4 regions of the Ectopseudomonas hydrolytica genome follow, and region 1 is predicted to be linked to each of the others. Evidence: riboswitches for the same ligand, from Rfam matches in the RefSeq annotation. Region 1 holds a riboswitch; each other region holds the start of a gene.
The links. A riboswitch is a leader RNA that binds a small molecule or an ion and turns the genes downstream of it on or off. The one in region 1 is predicted to bind cobalamin.
Positions count from the first base shown of each region.

Region 2: it holds a riboswitch for cobalamin, as region 1 does, so the genes downstream of both, L1F06_RS20845 (energy-coupling factor ABC transporter permease) here and cobO (cob(I)yrinic acid a,c-diamide adenosyltransferase) in region 1, are expected to answer to the same signal.
Region 3: it holds a riboswitch for cobalamin, as region 1 does, so the genes downstream of both, L1F06_RS24665 (TonB-dependent receptor) here and cobO (cob(I)yrinic acid a,c-diamide adenosyltransferase) in region 1, are expected to answer to the same signal.
Region 4: it holds a riboswitch for cobalamin, as region 1 does, so the genes downstream of both, cobG (precorrin-3B synthase) here and cobO (cob(I)yrinic acid a,c-diamide adenosyltransferase) in region 1, are expected to answer to the same signal.

Region 1 is NZ_CP099397.1:1,804,522-1,807,721, reverse strand. Features, by position in the region: gene L1F06_RS08370 (cobyrinic acid a,c-diamide synthase CobB) at 1-668, opposite strand, end outside; gene cobO (cob(I)yrinic acid a,c-diamide adenosyltransferase) at 668-1,279, opposite strand; cobalamin riboswitch at 1,464-1,674, opposite strand; gene L1F06_RS08360 (hypothetical protein) at 1,708-2,028, opposite strand; gene L1F06_RS08355 (O-methyltransferase) at 2,035-2,694, opposite strand; gene L1F06_RS08350 (C40 family peptidase) at 2,702-3,200, opposite strand, start outside.
Region 2 is NZ_CP099397.1:4,437,383-4,440,582, forward strand. Features, by position in the region: gene L1F06_RS20840 (hypothetical protein) at 1-545, shown strand, start outside; gene L1F06_RS20845 (energy-coupling factor ABC transporter permease) at 556-1,239, opposite strand; cobalamin riboswitch at 1,293-1,496, opposite strand; gene L1F06_RS20850 (carbonic anhydrase) at 1,776-2,519, shown strand; gene L1F06_RS20855 (acyl-CoA dehydrogenase family protein) at 2,574-3,200, opposite strand, start outside.
Region 3 is NZ_CP099397.1:5,243,463-5,246,662, forward strand. Features, by position in the region: gene L1F06_RS24665 (TonB-dependent receptor) at 1-1,278, opposite strand, end outside; cobalamin riboswitch at 1,670-1,863, opposite strand; gene L1F06_RS24670 ((2Fe-2S) ferredoxin domain-containing protein) at 1,899-2,624, opposite strand; gene L1F06_RS24675 (cobalt-precorrin-6A reductase) at 2,795-3,200, opposite strand, start outside.
Region 4 is NZ_CP099397.1:5,247,266-5,250,465, reverse strand. Features, by position in the region: gene L1F06_RS24690 (precorrin-8X methylmutase) at 1-507, opposite strand, end outside; gene cobG (precorrin-3B synthase) at 500-1,813, opposite strand; cobalamin riboswitch at 1,911-2,234, opposite strand; gene cbiE (precorrin-6y C5,15-methyltransferase (decarboxylating) subunit CbiE) at 2,291-3,200, shown strand, end outside.

The sequences.
Region 1 (3,200 bases):
AAACTCACCGCCGGCGGCAGGTCGACATCGGCACTGGCCGCCAGCGCATCGGCGGCAGCGTCCAGGCGCGCATCCAGATCCGCCAGCTCGGCGGCCTGCACCAGGCCCAGATGGCGACTGGGCAACTCCACCGCGGCGCTGCGCGGCAAGGCGCCGAACCAGCGAATGCTCGGCGGCAGGGCATCGCGCAGGATCTCGCCATGACGGCTGCTGGCAACGCGATTGCCGAGCACGCCGGCAAAGGGCAGATCGGGCTGGAAGGTGGCCAGGCCATGGGCCAGGGCGCCGAAGGTCTGCGCCATGGCCGCGCCGTCGATCACGCCCAGCACCGGCACGCCGAAATGACGCGCCAGGTCCGCCGCCGAGGGTTTGCCGTCGAACAGGCCCATCACCCCTTCGATGAGGATCAGATCCGCCTCGCCCGCAGCCTGCCACAGCAGGCGACGGCTCTCCGCCTCACCGACCATGGCCAGGTCGAGCTGGTACACCGGCGCGCCGCTTGCGCGGGCATGGATCATCGGGTCGAGAAAATCAGGCCCGCACTTGAACACCCGCACGCGCCGACCCTGGCGCGTATGCAGACGTGCCAGCGCAGCGGTGACGGTGGTCTTGCCCTGGCCGGAAGCCGGGGCGGCGATCAGCAACGCCGGACAGTGACGTGTCGTCATCAGAATTCGATGCCCTTCTGCGCCTTCACGCCAGACTTGAACGCATGCTTGACCAGGCTCATCTCGGTGACCGTATCGGCCGCCTCGATCATCCCCGGCAGGGCACCGCGGCCGGTCACCACCACGTGCTGCAGCAGCGGCCGGGCCTCGATATCGGCCAGCACCGCATCCAGTTCGAGATAACCGTGCTTGAGGGCGATGTTCAGCTCGTCCAGCACCACCAGGCCAACGGACTCGTCGCCGAGCAGACGCCGGGCCACGGCCCAGGCCTCCTGCGCCTTGGCGATGTCGCGCTGACGATCCTGGGTCTCCCAGGTGAAGCCCTCGCCCATCACGTGGTAGCTGACTTCCTCGGGGAAACGGCGGAAGAAGGTTTCCTCACCGGTGCTGGCCGCGCCCTTGATGAATTGCACCACGCCAACCTTGATACCGTGGCCAAGGGCGCGCGCGACCATACCGAAGGCGCTGCTGCTCTTGCCCTTGCCGTTTCCGCTGTGCACCAGCAGCAGGCCGTATTCATCCTGGGCCTGGGCGATCTTCTCGTCGATCAGGGCTTTCTTGCGCTGCATGCGCGCCTTGTGGCGGGCGTCGCGTTCGGCGGATTCGCTCATGCTGTGCTCCTGCAAGTCAGGTGCCCGCGTTGCCTGCTTCAGGAACAGTGCGAACGACTATGAAGAATCGCGATGATCCGCGCGACCTCATACAGGCGCCAATGGCTGGTCAGGCGAGCGGAAGGCAGGCAACACCGAGGCCCCGGTAGAAGCGGAGCACTGGCCGGACAACGCCCTCCGCGATGCCGTGGAACTGCGACAGGCCGGTCTCCGGGCTCGTGAGCGAACCTGAAAGGTTCGACGCTGCGCCTTCCCGTGCATTGCACAGTGGCCTGAAACAGCGTTTGACTCACCTACCGTTGCGGGGGCAGCGCCGGCATTGGAACCGGCTTCCCTGTTTCACCCCGGCGCCGTCGATGGAGACGACGCGGGGCACCTGAAGCAAGGCGCGCAGGGTAGAGGCTGACAGCCTCGTGCGTCAACGACAGTCAATGTTTCGGCACGAAGCCCGGTGGTTTGCGCGCCAGCCACTCAACGAAGGTACGCATGCGCTCATCGCTCAATAGCGCCTCACGGCTGTTGTAAGTCAACGCCAGCTCCTTTTCGCTGAACAGGCGGTGAATCTGGTTATGGCAAGCCCGGCAGACCCAGAGCGTGGCGGTAATGCGCTCATGCCGCGCATAGCGCTTCTGTACATAGACCTTGTCATGCAGGGCCTTGGGGATCAGATGGTGGCGGGTCAATGCGACTGGCCTGGCGCACAGCTCGCAAACCTCGGGCTGAGGCGGCAAACGGATGGGATCGGCCATACCCGGCTAACGCTTGCGGCAGAGCGTCAGACCGTCGCCCAGCGGCAACAGCGACAGATCGATGCGCGGGTCGTCACGCAGGGCCAGGTTGAGCGCCTGGATCGCGCGCGTGTCTTCGCTGTCGGGGGAGCGTTGCAGCACCCGACCGCTCCACAGGGTATTGTCGAACAGCAGCAGGCCACCCTGACGCAGCAGAAACAGGGCCTGCTCCAGGTAGGCCGGATAGTTGGCCTTGTCGGCATCGACGAAGATCAGGTCGAAGACGCCCTGTCCCTCTCGAGCCAGCGCCGCCAGGCTTTCAAGCGCCGGGCCCAGCCGCCACTCGATGGATTCGGCAACCCCGGCCTCGGCGAAGTAGCGGCGCGCCGTGGCGTTGTAGTCTCCAGGCAGGTCGCAGCAGATCAGGCGCCCACCCTCGCCCAGGGCCTGCGCCATGCAGAGCGCACTGTAGCCGGTGAAAGTGCCCACCTCGACGATCCGCCGGGCGCCGGTGAGGCGCACCAGCAGCGCCATGAACTGCCCCTGCTCCGGCGCAATCTGCCAGCGCGCCTGGCTTAGCTGCGCGGTTTCTTCACGCAGGCGGGCGAGCAGCGGCGACTCGCGCAGGGAGACATCCAGCAGGTACTGGTAGAGGGCGTCGTCGAGTTGCAGCGTACGCTGAGTCACGCTCGCCTCAGGGATTGCGCGCCAGTTCGGGGGTGATGATGCGTTTGGCATCGAGGTAGACGCCCTGCCAGTAGCCGCTGGCCAGGCTGTCCAGACGCACCGTACCGCCGGTGGAAGGGGCATGGACGAAGCGCCCCTCGCCGACATAGATGCCGGCATGACTGACGGCGCGCCCGCCATTGGTGGCGAAGAACACCAGATCGCCGCTCTGCAGGGCGTCGCGCCGGACGTTGGGCGCGCGCATCGCGCTGAGCTCGCGGGTCGAGCGCGGCAGACTGATGCCCGCGGCATCCCGGTACACGTAACCGATCAGGCCGCTGCAGTCGAAGCCGCCATCCGGGGTGTTACCGCCATAGCGGTAGGGTGTACCGACCAAACCCAGGGCACGAAACAGCACATCCTCGGCGCCCCCCTGGTAATGGGACGCAGTGGAAGGCGGTATATAGGTGGGCTGGGGAGAGGGAGCGCGACTGCTGCAAGCACTCAGCAGCAAGGCGAGAACAAGC
Region 2 (3,200 bases), 2.6 Mb from region 1:
ACGGTGAGCTGCTGCGCGCCGAAATCAGCGAACCGCAGTCAGGGCTGCTGCTGGCCAACATGAACGCCACCTACGCCAATGCCATGCTCAACACCAGCATCGCCGCGCGCGATCCGCGCAACGGTCAGGTGCTCGAGCGCCAGGCCCTGTTCCAGCGCGTTGCCGCAGCCCCCGCCGCGCAAACGCCGCCGGCAGCCACCTCGGGCAAGCAGGACCCGGCACTGATCGGCACCTGGGTGCACGAGAAGATCATCAACAGCGGCGGTGCCAGTTTCGCTTCGTTCACGACCCTGATGACCTTGCAGCTGAACGCCGATGGCAGTGTCACGCAATGGACCCGCTCGATCGATGGCGGCAGCGACTGGAGCTATGACAGCCCCGGCGAGGTGCAGTACAGCGGCCACTGGCGCAGCCAGGACGGCATGCTGCTGGTGCGCCTGGCAGGCGCTGCCGACTATCAACCGGCCGCCTACTACCGTTTCAGCGACCAGTACTTGGTCACCGAGAGCAATACCGGCAAGATGATCTGGCAGCGCCGCCGTTAGCGGCGCGTGCTCAGGCGGCGCTGTGGTGCAGACGCACGTTGAACAGCGGCCCCTGGCTGAAACGCGACAGGGCCTTGGCGGCGGCCAGCACGCCCAGGTCGATCAGCGGCTCGACCAGGATCACGCTCATATAGGCCAGACCGAAACTGGCCACAGCCGCCAGGTTCTCGCCGGCGAAGCCCTGACCGTAGAACGCCCAGAAGGCCACCCAGGCGACGATACCGCCCTGGTAGGCGGTCGACAGCGCCAGCGCCTGCTTGTAGGAGAGGTCCACGTAGGCCGTGCCCGGCGCGACGATGCGCTTGGCCAGCAGGCTGATGCCCCACAACGGCAGCAGCAGGGTGGTGACGTTCATGCCGTACTGCGGCAGGTCGAACTGAGCGAACAGCACCCCCTGCAACAACAGGCCAGCGGCCAGACCAATGGCGGCAGCGCCGGCGCCGAACAGCAGCAGCAGGGTCGAGCCGAGGATCAGGTGCACCTCGGAAACACCCACCGGGTGATGCGGCAACACCTCGAAGAAGCAGAACACCAAAGCAGTGGTCAGCAGGCTGCGCAGCGCCAGGGCCGTCACCCCGCCGTTGTCGCGGATGGCATCGCGCGCCAGTTTGGCGGTCAGGCCGAAGGCGCCGACAGCGGTTGCGTAGCTGAGGAAGATCTTGGCGCCTTCGACGACACCGGGTTCGATATGCATGCGAGTTCCTTGGCCGCGCCCACCGCGCGACGATTCGGATGAAGGATGGGCGAATCGCCCGTTTGCCGATGGCAGGTCTCCTGGCTCACGGCTTGCCACTTCGCTCGCCTTCCCGGCCTGGCGGCCAGTGGCATAGGGAGCGTCGTACGCCGTTTACAGTTGCGGGGGCAGCCAGGGCATTGGCGACGCGGCGCCGCACCCTGTTCCCTTTTCATCCGCGCGCCAGAGGCGGCGGAACCATCGGCGGCAACCTTACTCCGCCGCCGGAGCAAAAGACAGCATCCGCACTCGCCGCCGCACGGGTCAGGTGGGCGACCGAGCCACGTGCAGGCCGCAGGCCACTTTCCGGCAGCTGCGCCGCGCTGGCTGAACGAACGCTGTCCCGAACACGGCCGATGCGGCACAGATGCGGAAAGCGTCACACCGCCAGGCGTATATGTAACTTCATATTACAAAGCAAGCGTAGTATTTCTGCACTCGCGCCGGCCTCTGCCCACGCGAGCCTGCAGGCCCATCATCCAGTCACGAGAGCGCATATGAAGAAGACCCTGATCGTTGCGTTGACCGCCCTGTTCGCAACCGGCGCCATGGCCGCCGAACAGCAACCGCACTGGAGCTACAACGGCAACGAAGGCCCCGAACACTGGGCCCAGCTGGACCCAGGCTACGAAACCTGCGCGATCGGCCACGCCCAGTCGCCCATCGATATCCGCAATGCCACCCGAGCCTCCCTGCCGCGCCTCGCCTTCGACTACCAGGTCAGCCCGGCCGAGGTGGTAAACAACGGCCACACCATTCAGGTAAACCTGGCCAATGCCGGCGGCATCGAGATCGACGGCAAGCCCTACCGCCTAGTGCAATTCCATTTCCATACGCCCAGCGAGGAGCACATTGCCGGGCAGGCGTTCCCGATGGTGGCGCACTTCGTCCACCAGGCCAGCGACGGCCGCCTGGCGGTGGTAGCGGTGCTGTTCAAGGAAGGCGCGCAGAACCAGGCGCTGGGTCAGGTGTTCGACACCATGCCGCCCAAGGCAGGCGAGAAAGTCGAGCTGGCCGGCAGCTTCACCCCGCAGGCCGTGCTGCCGCAGCAGCAGGGCTACTACGCCTTCGCCGGCTCGCTGACCACCCCGCCGTGCAGCGAGAACGTGCAATGGCGCGTGCTGAAGCAGCCGGTCGAACTGTCCCATGCACAGCTGGAGCAGTTCCAGCACCTGTATGCGATGAACGCACGCCCGATCCAGGCGCTCTACGACCGTGAAGTGCTGGAGAGTGACTACTGACCCGCGTTATGCGCCGGCTGAATAGCCGGCGCTTCGTTCCGGGACTATCGCCCCTTACAGCAGATGCGGCGTGCTGCGCGCCACCAGCGCCTCGACGTCGACGCCGCGCGGCAGGGTGCCGTAGACGCGGCCGCGGCCTTCCAGGCGGCTGGCGATAAAGGCGTCGCTGACCACGCTGTTGCCGGCCTCCAGCAACAGCTTGGCCTGCAGCGCCACGGCCATGTCCTCGGTCAGCTGGCGGGCGCGGTACTGGATGTCGGCGGTGTCGCTGAAGTCGGTTTTCAGTCGCTGGATATGCGCCTTCAGCCGTGCATCGCCATGGCCGTCACCGAGCTCATTGAACAGTGCATCGAGTACGCCCGGCTCCTTGGACAGGGCGCGCAGCACGTCCAGGCACTGCACGTTGCCCGAGCCTTCCCAGATCGAGTTGACCGGCGCCTCGCGATACAGACGCGGCATGATGGTTTCCTCGACGTAGCCGGCGCCGCCCATGCATTCGCTGGCCTCGTAGACCATTTCCGGGGCGCGCTTGCAGATCCAGTACTTGCCCACCGCAGTGACCAGGCGGGCGAACTTGTCTTCCTGCTCGTCATGCAGATGATCGAGCGCGCGGCCCATGCGCATGCACAGCGCCAGGGCGGCCTCGCTCTCCAGGGCCAGATCGGCCAGCACGTTCTGCAT
Region 3 (3,200 bases), 1.9 Mb from region 1:
ATGCACCTGATCGCGGCGCACGCCGGTGACCAGCGCCAGGCGCTCGGTGAGCTGGGTACGGTTCTCGGCGAACAGCGAGAATTGCCGCGCCAGGTTGCGCTCGCGCGGGCCGTAACCGAGCGGATCGGTGCTCTGGTACTGCCCGCCACCGGAACCGGCCAGCGGCACGCTGTCGCTGAAACTGCTGGCGAAATCGTGCTGGCGGGCGAAGTGGATGCGGTTGTAATCCACCCCGACCACCGTGCGGCTATCGAGGCCGAACAGGGCGTGATCGAGGGTGAAGGTCTGGCGGTCGCCGACCTGCTCCTGGGTGTGCTTGATCCGGTAGAACTCGCTGCGCTCGACCGTATCACCCGGCTGCCAGCGATAGGCCTCGGCATTGCGCCAGTAGCGCTGGGTCTTGATGTAGTAGAGCTGGTTGCTGGCGCTGAGCGTGTCGTTGATGCGCCAGTCCGTCACCAGGCGGGTGATCTGGTCGTTGTAGCGGATATCCGCGTCGGCGACGTTGTAATTGCGCTCGCGGATGCTCTCGCGGTACTTGCCGGCCACCAGCGGCGTGCCGAGGTAACGCATCGGGCTCTGGTCGCCATGGTCGTGGGACAGGGTGAAGCTCAGGTCGTCATGGGCGTCCCAGCGCAGGGCGGCGCTGAGCGCGACGCTGTCCGAATCGCCCCGGTCGACCCAGCCATTGCTGGCCTGCTGGTTGACATTGAAGCGATAGCTCAATTCGTCACTCAGCGAACCACCGCTGTCCAGCGCGGCCTGACGGCGGTCGTCGCTGCCGTAGCCGAGGCGCAGCTGGTTGCGGATCTCGCCGGCGAAGGGCTTCTTCGGCACCACGTTGATCACCGCGCCGGTGGCCCCCTCGCCGTAGAGCACCGAGGCCGGGCCGCGCAGCACGTCGATACGCGCCACCGACCAGGTGTCCACCGGGAAGGTCACGGTGCCGGCACCGACGTACTGACGGGTGCCGTCGTACAGCTGCATGGTCGCCGCATGGCCGGTAAAACCACGCGCCGACAGCGCCGTGCCGCCATTGCCGGGTGAGCCGATGCTGCTAATGCCCGGTGTGCGGGTCACCGCGTCCTGCACCGTGAGGTTGTTGCGCCCGCGTACCTCGGCGCCGCTCAGGCTGCTGGTGCTGGCCGGGGTTTGCAGCGCCGACAGCTCCAGGCGCGAGCCGGACGTGGTGGGCGTATGCAGATCGCTCTCGCCCTCCTCCACGGCTTGCGCCTGGACCGTGACAGCGGGCAGATCGACAGGAGATTCGCTGGCCATGGCCACACCGCCAAGCAGCAGCGCGAATGGCAGGGGGCAGTGACGTAGAAGGTGCTGCACGTAATTGATTCCGGGGCTTCGAGGGGGTTCGTGGAGTCGCTCCAGGCCACGTGCGGGCGAGTTGCAAGCGTTCAGCTTCGACTCCTCGCCGGCACGGTCTGAGGCGATAATGTTATTGTTATAACATAACATTATCGCTTTACGCAGGCAGCAGCTGACAGGCTCGTGCCCTTCGTTCGGACGCAAGGCAAAAAGGTTCTTGTAGCGGAAATGGCGCGCCATAGGGGTTCCATCGGTAGAGGGAAGGCACGGCAATCCGATGGAAATGCGCAACAGCAGACAGGGGCACGGCGGCGCCCTACTGGAGTCAACGCCCGCCCACCGCGGGTTGCCAGACAAATGACTCCAGGCCGGTCTCCGGGCTTGCGAGGGTCATGAACGCATCGCCTTCCCATGCGCGTGGCGCACAGTGGCGTATCGATGCGGTCGCTCGCTTACCGTTGCGGGGGCAGCGTCGGACTTCAACCGACTTCCCGTTTCACCTCACGCGCGGCGGCGTGAGACACCTGAAGCGGGGCGGATATGACCACCCACACCCGCTCAAGTCAAGGCGCGAGGCTTCAAGGACGCGGGTTCGTGCCTGTCTCGCCGGCGCCGCCCGGCTCATCGATGCGCAGCTCCGGCAGCGCCCTGCCCGCCACCAGACGCTCATCGACCAGGCGGATCACCGCCGCCTCGTCCCTGATGCCGTACCACTCGCCCTGTGGATAAAGACTCGCGGTCGGGCCCAGGTCGCAGGGGAACTGGCACTGGCTGCGGGTGATATGCACACCGCCGTCGCACTCCAGCTTGCCGGCGGCCTTGAGCCGCTGACGCAGGGTTTTCCACAGGCCCAGCGCGCCCTTGCGCGTGCAGCGCGGGCCGTTGCACAGCAGCAGGCGCTGCGCATGTGGTGGGATCTGCGACCAGGCGTGCTGCGCCGGCACCGGCGGCACGTCGCTGCAGGGCAGGTGCGCCTCACGACGCGCCAGCAGCGCAGCGAGGCCATCGAGCCAGGCATCCTCCAGCGCCGCGCAGACCACGAACACGCCCGCCCCATCGCCGCGCTCGGCGATGCGTTCGCGCAGCCAGTCACGGTGCGCAGCATCGGCGCGCGGCTCCAGATCCACCACCAGCAGCGGTCGCGGCGCCGCAGCGATGGCCTGCCAGCAGCCGTCCTGCTCGCTGTCATGCAGATGCGCCTCGCCCAGCAGTGCTTCGACGCGCCGCTGCAGACGCTCGGCCGAGGCACCACGACCAAGGCCGGGGCCGATGAACAGAACGCGGGCGTAGGGGGCTTGGCTCATGACGGTCTCCAGAACGGGCCGGCAGTCTAGCAGCGCGTCGTGGTCCGGAGGCAATCCGGCAGGTGCTAGAAGCCCCGGTGCGCGCGGCGCACCCTACGGAATCAGCGCAGGCGCAGCAAGCGTAGGGCGGGTGCAACCCGCCAGGCCGGCATTGGCGGGTTTCACCCGCCCTACAAGGACAGCGCCTCGTAGAGAGCGTCCAGCTCCTCGAACTGGCGCGTTACAGCCGGCAACTGCGGGCGGCGCAATAGCAGCACCGGCAGGCCCCGTTCGCGGGCGACCTGCAGCTTGGGCTCGGTGGAGGCGCTGCCGCTGTTCTTGCTTACCAGCACATCGCAGCGGATACGGGCGAACAGCGCACGTTCCTCGTCCAAAGAGAACGGCCCGCGCGCGCCGATGATCTCGGCACGCGGCGGCGCCGGTTCGGCCTGCAGGCAGCGCACCGTCCAGTGCTGGTGCTCGGGTATCTCGTGCAGATGCGCCAGCGGCTCGCGACCGGAGGTGAAGAACGGCCGCTGGAACGGCGTCAGCGCGCGGGTCAGTTCATCCCAGCCATCCACCTCGCGCCAGTCGTCG
Region 4 (3,200 bases), 1.8 Mb from region 1:
TTCCGCCGCGCCGATAAAGCCCACCGGCATGCCGATGATCAGCGCCGGCTTGGGCGCGCCGGCGTCGAGCATTTCCAGCAGGTAGAACAGCGCGGTGGGGGCATTGCCGATCACCACCACGCTGCCCTCCAGGTGCTCGCGCCAGTGCTCCAGGGCCACCGCCGAGCGGGTGTTGCCGACTTCGCGGGCCAGCTCCGGCACACCGGCGTCATGCAGGGTGCAGATCACGTGGTTGTTCGCCGGCAGGCGCGGGCGGGTGATGCCCTCGGCGACCATGCGCGCATCGCAGAGAATCGGCGCGCCAGCTAGCAGCGCCGCACGACCGGCCGCGCCGGCACCGGCGGAGAAGCGCAGATCCTCCACCACGTCGACCATGCCGCAGGCGTGGATCACCCGTACGGCGAGTTTCTCCAGGTCGGCGGGGATGCCGTCGAGGTTGGCCTCGGCGCGGATGGTGGCGAAGGAGCGGCGGTAGATTTCCTGGCCGTCGCGGATGTAATCAAGCATCGGGTTTTCCTGCGGGGTGTTGGCGGGCGAACCAGGCGCCGGCCTCGTCGATGGTCATGGCCGGCGCCAGCAGACGGCCGAAACCGGGTGCCTCGGGCGTGCGTTGGTAGAGCTGGTAGTGATCGGGCGTGCTGGCCAGCAGGGTATAGGGCTGCACGCGGGCGCTGGCGCAACTGCGCGGGCAGGCGCTGAGGTGCACCTGAGGGCGGGCGCGGCTTGCGCGCAGCAGCTCGGCCAGGTGCAGGGCGTGGTGCTTGCTGTCGGCCAAGCCGCGGGCGCAGGCGGCCGAACCGGTGCAGGCGACCAGGCCGAGCAGCGGCTCGTCGGCCTGGGTCAGCAGGCCCAGCTGGTCCAGCTCAGCCAGCAGTTCGCGGGCGCGGGCTTCGGGGACGTTGCCCAGCAGCAGACCCTGCCAGGGCGTCAGGCGCAGCTCGCCATCGCCATGGCGCTCGCTCAGCTCGGCCAGCGTGGTCAGTTGTTCGGCGTGCAACCGGCCCAGCTGGGCGCCAGCGGCGACCATGCACAGGCCGCTCTGCGCCTGTGGATAAATCCCCGCCGGCGCGCGCTCGATGGTGGCGGCGGGCTGCCAGGTGGCCGGGGCCGGCTGCAGGGCAGAATCCAGGCGCGCCTGCAGGCGTTGCAGCAGTTCGTTGGCCGGGATCTGCGTCAGCAACTGGCGCATGCGCGACTGCTCGGGCGTGGCCAGTTCGAGGAACAGCAGCAGCAGCTGGCGAACCAGCTCGAGCGCCTGGCTCGCTTCGACGCGTGCGACGGGCGCATCGCCAGGGCAGCCGGCCAGGCCCAGCAGCAAGTGGTGTTCGTCGTCGGCCGCCAGCCACAGGTCGTGGGGGTGTTCGCGCATGGCCAAGGCTTCGCCGCCATCGAGTTGCAGGGCGAACTTGGGCGACAGGGCATGCAGCGCCGGGGTGTCCTGCAGCAGGTCGAGCAACTGGCCGGCCAGTGGGCGCACGTCCATCCGCATGTGCGGGTCGAGGCCGGCGGCGGGGCTGAGCAGCAGGTTGCGCACATCGTCGGCGGCGGCCACGCGCGGGCCTAGGCCGGCGCTCAGCAGCGCGTCGATCAGCGCGTTTTCCTGGCCGGGCAGCACGCCGCGGATCTGCAGGTTGCTGCGGTTGGTCAGCTCCAGCACGCCGCTTGCGCCATGCCGCGCCGCCTCGGCAATCGCGCGCGCCTGGGCGCTGCGCAGCACGCCGCCGGGCAGCTTGATACGGCAGATGCCACCGTCCAGCGCGGGGACGATGCGCAGCAGGCCGGGACAGGCGGAAGGGCGAATGGAGGTGTGCAAGCGGTCACCTGTGGCTAACGACGCGGCGACCGAACCAGCGAAATCCGCCCACAGGGGGATTCCATGGCATCGGTACACCCCGCCCGATGTTGGCACTCGCGACCAGCGTTCGTCGGCAGGTCTCCTGGCTGACAGGTCATGATCCGCTGCGCCTTCCCGGTTAACAGGCCGTTGAAAAACTACCTACGTTGGCAATACGGCGTTAAAAACGGCCTCAAAATGCTCATTTACAACACGTAAACTGCGCTTTTTCGGCCGTTTTTGCCTTGTCTTGCCTACCTCGCCTACGTTTTTCAACGGCCTTTCACCCAGTGGCCGATTGCATTGGACTCGCTGTTTACAGTTGCGGGGGCAGCCACGGTTTTACCGTGTTCCCTCTTAGGCCCGTTTTATAAGGGGCACCGACGAAGGCTGTATTATGCCCGCTTTGCCCGGCGTCGCGACACGCGCCCTGTCGGCTACTTGCGAGGAAGGTAGATGAAACCCTGGTTGACCCTGGTCGGCATCGGTGAAGACGGCTACCCCGGCCTGGGCAAGGCCGCGCGCCGCGCGCTGCTGGCGGCTACACGCATCGTCGGTGCGCCGCGTCAGCTGGCCTTGCTGCCGCCCTGCATCGGTGGCGAGCGGGAAACCTGGCCCAGCCCCTTCAACCTTGAACCGCTGCTGGCGCGGCGTGGCGAGGCGGTGTGCGTGCTGGCCAGCGGCGACCCGATGTTCTACGGCGTCGGCGCCAGCCTGGCGCGCCAGCTGCCGGCCGATGAGCTGCAGGTACTGCCGTCGCCGTCCTCGGTGTCGCTGGCGGCTGCGCGTCTGGGCTGGCCGCTGCAGGAGATTGATGTGGTCTCCTTGGTCGGCCGGCCGCTCGCCACGCTCAACGCCCGGCTGTTTCCCGGCATGCGCCTGCTGGTGTTGAGCGCCGATGGTGACACGCCCGCGCAGGTCGCCGAAGCCCTGTGCGCACGCGGTTTTGGCGCCAGTCGCCTGACCCTGCTGGAACACCTTGGCGGGCCGGATGAGCGCCGCATCGAGGGCCTGGCCGCGAGCTGGGACTTGCCGCGCGGCGCCGACCTCAACCTGCTGGCCGTGGAATGCCTGGCCGACGCCGGAGCACACCTGCTGCCACCGACCTGTGGTCTGCCTGACGAGGCCTACCGCCACGACGGCCAGCTGACCAAGCGCGACGTGCGCGCGGTGACCCTGGCGCGCCTGGCGCCGCTGCCCGGTGAGCTGCTGTGGGACGTGGGCGCCGGTTGTGGCTCCATCGGCATCGAATGGATGCGCGCGCACCCGGCCTGCCGCGCCATCGCCGTCGAGGCCAACGAAGGGCGTCAGGCCCATATCCGCCACAATCGCGATGCCCTCGGCGTCCCCGGGCTGCAACTGGTCG